Glaciimonas sp. PCH181: one gene and its partner. The protein of the gene in region 2 interacts with the protein of the main gene of each other region in a pairwise test. Links are inferred from orthologs where the notes say so. Each region holds a gene or a part of one and is shown on either strand. Other genes may lie near its edges.

Region 1 (3,218 bases), on a different replicon or contig from region 2:
CTGATCGTATCACCGCTTAATGGCCGCTCGTTTTGTTCGAGCAGTTCTTGCGGCAGATCCTTGATTTCCACCGTTTGTCCGGGGGCCATCACGGTGATCCAGTTGCAGAGGTTTTCTAGTTGCCGCACGTTGCCGGGCAAATCCAGGCCGCTGATAAAACGCATTGCACCATCGGAGACGCGCTTGCTTTCTACGCCCAGTTGTTTGGCACTTTGACTGAGAAAATGGCGCGTTAGAATTGGAATATCTTCGCGCCGTTCACGCAGACTAGGCAAGCGCAGGCGAATAACATTTAAGCGGTGATACAAGTCTTCGCGGAACAGGCCTTCGCGAACGCGCGTTTCCAGATTTTGATGGGTAGCGGCAATTACACGAACGTTGGCTTTCATCGATTGATGACCGCCGACGCGATAAAAATGTCCATCCGACAAAACCCGCAATAAACGTGTCTGCAAATCAAATGGCATATCGCCAATTTCATCCAGAAACAACGTGCCGCCTTCGGCTTGTTCAAAGCGACCGCGTCGGGATGCTTGCGCGCCGGTGAACGCGCCGCGCTCATGACCGAACAATTCTGACTCAAGTAAATCTTTTGGAATCGCCGCGGTGTTTAATGCGATAAAAGGTTGCGATGCGCGTGGGCTGTGCTTGTGTAAAGCGCGTGCAACGAGTTCTTTTCCCGTGCCTGATTCGCCGGTGATCAGCACCGTGACATGCGATTGAGATAGCCTTCCGATAGCGCGAAAAACATCTTGCATTGCCGGAGCCTGACCGAGTATTTCCGGCGTCTCGGCAGTGGCTTGTTCGACATTGATTTCACGCAGACTTTCTTCTAGCGCACGGCGAATAAGTTCGACCGCTTTTTCCAGATCAAAGGGCTTGGCAAGATACTCAAAAGCACCGCCCTGAAACGCCGCGACAGCAGAATCAAGATCAGAAAATGCAGTAATAATGATGACTGGAATGCCAGGGTGCTGCGCTTTAATTGTTTGCAACAATTCTAGTCCGGAGGCCCCAGGCATGCGGATGTCGGACACCAATACTTGCGGTGTACTGGTTTGCAATGCATCCATCGCATCGCGTGCATTTGAAAAACTTCTGGTAACCAGGTTTTCACGTGCCAGGGCTTTTTCAAGCACCCATCGTATTGATTCGTCGTCGTCAACAATCCAGATTGGTTTCATATATTCCCGGCTTCAATAATCTTGCAGTTGGCATTCTGTAATATGGGAGCACCGCGACTCTCCCGCTTATATTGCCTTACTGCACGTGCATGCACGCGTAGCATTAAGGAAGCGGTATTAACACTCTGAAATCGGTGTACCCCGGCCGACTTTCGCATTCAATTACCCCCATGTGCTGCTGTACAAAGGTTTGTGCCAGTGTCAGTCCTAAACCACTGCCACCATCACGCCCTGATACTAATGGATAAAAAATACGTTCCTGAATGTCGGCTGGAATACCCGGTCCGTTATCGGTGATATGCAAGTCTAATGCCAGCCGATATCGGACCTTGGCTAACGTGACCTGACGCACGACTCTGGTCTGAAAAGTCAGATCGGCGTCACCGCTGCGAATGCGATCAACTAAGGCTTGCGCCGCGTTATGCGCGATATTTAATATCGCTTGAATCAGCTGTTCTTTATCGCCACGAAATTGCGGGATTGATAAATCGTAATCGCGTTTGATAGTCAGGCCGTGCGGAAATTCAGCGACCATCAGACTACGCACGCGTTCACATACTTCGTGAATATCGACGTCGCCAACGATGTGCGCCAGACGATGCGGGGCCAGTAAACGATCTACCAATGTTTGCAGGCGATCCGCTTCTTTAATGATGACTTGTGTGTATTCGCGCAACTCTTTCAGGTGCCGCTCTGGTAATTCCAGTTCCAGCAATTGCGCCGCGCCACGAATACCGCCAAGGGGGTTTTTAATTTCATGCGCAAGATTGCGAATCAACTCTTTATTAACCTGACTTTGGTCTAGCAAACGTTCTTCTCTTTCGAGCTTGAGTTGCTGGGTATTTTCACGCATTTCAATCAGGACTGGCGTGGCAGGATTATCGACCGCGGTAGCAATGGTATCGACCCATAACGGTTCGCGACCGAGGCGATCCAGGATTAAATCCTGCCGTAAATCATCAAATTGATGGGCCAGCGCCTGCTGAAATACGGCGGCAAGCTGGGCGCCATTCAAAAATAATTCGGTCAACTTTTGATGCCGTAGCGCTTTGATCGAACTTTCCAGCAGAATTTCTGCCGCCGGATTGGCATATACAATGCGCCCTTCGCGGTCCAATAACAGGACCGCCGAGGCTAATAATTCAAGTCCGTCGGTCGCTGAGGGTCCAGCAGTTTTGATTGGCATGCTAAAAATCTCTTGTTAAGTAATACGATGACGATGAAGTAACGCTGAGAGAAGATGTCTTCCTGTTGCGCACTATCGATATCTTTGGATACGGAGTATGTCTCGACAAGCCATTTGGCAGCGTTTCTCTGAAAAGGCTAGCGCCTGGTCGAAAATCACGTGAAATCTGGCATTGCATCGTTCATTTTTTGTAAGGCCTATCCGGGTGCACTGCGATCAATCTACTCCACAATTTGGTGCAGTTTGATGCTTTAGGGTGCACGTCTTGTTAATGCTCACCATAATAGCCATAAAACAAAAGCCGCATAGGCGGCTTTATATAAGCAAACTTGATACCAAGGACTGTCTATCCCGGGCTGTTACTTCAAATTCGACAATTCGCGGTTTAAGGCTTCAATATTTTTTTGGGTACGCGCCAGTTCGTCTTTCATTAATGCCACCCGATCCTGATATTTGGCATAGTTGCGCTCATTACCCTGACGTTCTGGAACGCCGTTGTTGTAGTCTTTTTCCTGACCTGCCAACTTCTGCTGCTCTGAGCGCAGTTCGTCTTGCAAAATCTGACGGCGATCGTTGTCGCGCGCTTTTTGGGTGCCGCCATCTACTTTAGGAAAATTTGGCGGTGTCGCTGGCTGCGGTTTTGATGCTGCGCCACCACTTGCAGCGGGAGGAAGTACCGGCGCCGTCACGGTCAATGGCGGCAAATTAACTTTCTTGCAGCCTTTGGTATCGCCGGTATTTTTATATTCTTTAGTGCCATTTCCATCTACGCAAAGATAGATATTGCTTTGGGCCTGGGCCGTCCCACTAATAGCACTAATGGCAGCAACTATCAGAATTCCCGTAAT
Region 2 (3,053 bases):
GGCTGGAAATGTCCAGACCTTCGCGCTCTTCTTCTTCTGTGACACGCAGACCGATAACGATATCGACTAGCTTGAAGGCAATGAATGCCACCACACCAGACCAGATGACTGTCGTCAACACGCCTTGAAGTTGAATCCAGACTTGACCGCTAATTGAGTAGTCTGGGGCAACTGCGTTAGTAACATAGTCATAGATACCAGTACCGCCGAGGCTAGGTGCTGCAAACACACCTGTTAGCAACGCGCCAAGAATACCGCCGACGCCATGCACACCGAAGACATCTAACGAATCATCTGCACGCAGGATCTTTTTCAAGCCTGTTACGCCCCACAAGCAAGCGAAACCAGCGATCAGACCCATGACCAGCGCGCCGCCTACACCGACAAAACCTGCTGCTGGTGTAATGACAACCAAACCTGCAACCGCGCCAGATGCGCCGCCCAGCATGGAAGGCTTACCCTTGCCAATCCACTCACCCAGACTCCAGGTTAATACTGCGCCAGCCGTTGCGACCAAAGTATTGATGAAGGCCAGTGCTGCACCGCCATTGGCTTCCAGACCGGAGCCAGCGTTAAAGCCGAACCAACCGAACCACAGCAACGAAGCACCAACCATCGTCAATGTCAGGCTATGTGGCTTGAAAGCTTCTTTGCCGTAACCGACGCGTTTGCCGATAACGTAAGCGCCGACCAGACCAGCAACCGCCGCATTGATATGGACCACTGTACCGCCAGCGTAATCCAGAGCACCTTTTTGGAATAACCAGCCTGCACTTGCAGTTGCTTTAACAGCGGCGGCAGCGTCAGTATAGCCATCCGGACCAGGCCAGAACCAGACCATGTGGGCGATTGGCAAGTAAGCAAACGTGAACCACAGGACAGTGAAGGCCAGGATTGCAGAGAACTTGGCGCGCTCGGCAAATGCACCGATAACCAGTGCGCAAGTGATCGCTGCGAAGGCGCCTTGGAACACGACGAAGGCAAATTCTGGCAATACGACGCCTTTACTGAACGTTGCCGCCAGCGAATCAGGTGTCATACCGTGCAGGAATAGGCGGCTGAGGCCACCAAAGAAGTCGTTACCTTCAGTGAACGCAATGCTGTAGCCGTAGACGATCCACAGCACGATCACGAGCGAGAAAATAGTGAAACATTGCATCAGCACCGACAGCATGTTCTTGCTGCGGACAAGACCGCCGTAGAACAGGCCGAGACCTGGCAAAGTCATCAAAATAACAAACGCGGTACATACTAATAGCCACGCTGTATCGCCCTTGTTAGGGACGGCTGGTGCTGGCACTGCGCCAGCGGCTGGAGCTGCCGCAGCAGGAGCAGCAACGACGGCAGCCGGTGCAGCTGCAGGCGCAGCAACCGGAGTAGCCTCGCTAGAAGCGCTGGCGACGGCTGATGCCGATGCCGATGCCGATGCATCATCAGCTGCTGAAGCTGGCAGCATGAAGCCGACCGCAAGCATTAGCGCGCAAAATGCCAGAAACGTGGCAATTATTCTTTTGATGTTCATGTTAACAGTCCCCTTAGATTGCATCTTTGCCGGTCTCACCGGTACGAATACGAATAACTTCTTCCAAATCGAGGACGAATATTTTGCCGTCGCCGATTTTGCCGGTGCGTGCTGCGGTTTCTATCGCTTCTACTGCACGATCCAGAATCGAATCATCTACTGCCGCTTCAATTTTTGTTTTAGGCAGAAAATCGACAACATACTCAGCGCCGCGATACAACTCGGTGTGTCCTTTCTGACGGCCAAAACCCTTTACTTCTGTAACGGTGATGCCTTGTACGCCGATAGCTGACAACGCCTCACGGACTTCATCCAATTTGAATGGTTTAATAATCGCAGTGATCAGTTTCATATTGACCTCAGTTAGAAAGTTTTTGCGAGAGAGAAGACCACACCGTTTTTGCCGAGGTTTTTGCCGTCAGGGGCGACATACGCGCCGTTTTTGGCATCTGTACCGACAAAAGCTGCGCCAAGAGTAACGCCATACAGGCTCTCAAAGGTTTTTGTTACGCCAACTTTCCAGTCGGTGTAGCTGGCGAAGCTAAAGTTTTCAACACTTTGGTGACCAATATGCAGACCCAGCGTTACACCGGAACCGACATCGAAATTAGCGCCAAGGTCGTAATACGCACTATTCTTGCTGTTGACCGTGCCGAACAAGTTGGTCAATGCATGTGAGTATTTGAAGTAACCAGGGCCATAACCGAGTTGACCGTAGAGCTCAAACGTATTCGCGTTTTTACCGATATTGCTGTAATTGTTGCCCGGATAGTAATAGTACAAACCGCCGACGTCATAGGTAAAGCCACCAGGAAGATCGCCGCGCTTACCTGCGTACAAATCCCACTCGATATTGCCTTTGCCGTTAAAGCCAGCGCTGTTGACCGAATCTTTGATCCATTTAATGTTTGACAACCAAGTACCAGCGTAAAGGCCGGTAGGATTATTGGTGTAGTCCACGCCACCTTGCAAAGCAGGGTCAAAGCGGGTTTGCGAAATACCGCGGAAACGGTAGTCGTTTACGACGCCAATGTTATAAGCGATCTGATTATCAGGTACGGGTTCTGCGGCTGGCGCTGCAGCCGCAACAGCGGGGGTAGGCGCTGCGTCGTCCGCATGGGCGAAGCTGGCAACCATTGTCGATGCGACTGCCGCGGCGAGTACTAGCTTATACGTCAGATTTTTCATTTTTATCCCTGGTAGCTATGCAACATTAAAATACGAAGAGCCGGTAACTAAAGTTTCATTTCCTCTCTAGCAGGAGTCATGCCAACGAATTCATATTGCGTTTTAAGGCGCGATTTATAATCGCTTTATTGTTTTAACCCCTACAATCTGCGCTTACCTTTAGCAAATACCTCCGGATTTCTGCACCATAGAGATGCATAAAATTGTTTTTGTATTATTTTGGTGCGCGCAAGTAAGGAATTGCCAATCTGCTCTCGGGCATAGCGGGGTTTGGGGTAGTTGACGCGCGTAATCTTGCGGGGATGCAGCCGGGCGATCGCATCGGTGGGCGTTCTGGCTCTGT

The links.
Region 1: the proteins of C7W93_RS20020 (region 2) and glnL interact in binary tests that used the Escherichia coli proteins (3 or more experiments, as listed by UniProt). The link is inferred for Glaciimonas sp. PCH181 from one-to-one orthologs.

What each region holds. Positions count from the first base shown.
Region 1 is NZ_PYFP01000001.1:2,450,756-2,453,973, forward strand. Bases 330-3,218 are described here. They hold glnL (nitrogen regulation protein NR(II)), read right to left. Parts: upstream 2,371-3,218; coding sequence 1,288-2,370; downstream 330-1,287. Other genes in these bases: ntrC (nitrogen regulation protein NR(I)), read right to left, coding at 330-1,184; C7W93_RS11210 (DUF4124 domain-containing protein), read right to left, coding at 2,730-3,218. Also shown: more of ntrC, read right to left, coding at 1-329.
Region 2 is NZ_PYFP01000002.1:1,504,212-1,507,264, forward strand. Bases 206-2,929 are described here. They hold C7W93_RS20020 (P-II family nitrogen regulator), read right to left. Parts: upstream 1,875-2,929; coding sequence 1,536-1,874; downstream 206-1,535. Other genes in these bases: amt (ammonium transporter), read right to left, coding at 206-1,522; C7W93_RS20025 (TorF family putative porin), read right to left, coding at 1,886-2,710. In the rest of the region: more of amt, read right to left, coding at 1-205. UniProt on the Escherichia coli protein: Involved in the regulation of nitrogen metabolism. Regulates the activity of its targets by protein-protein interaction in response to the nitrogen status of the cell.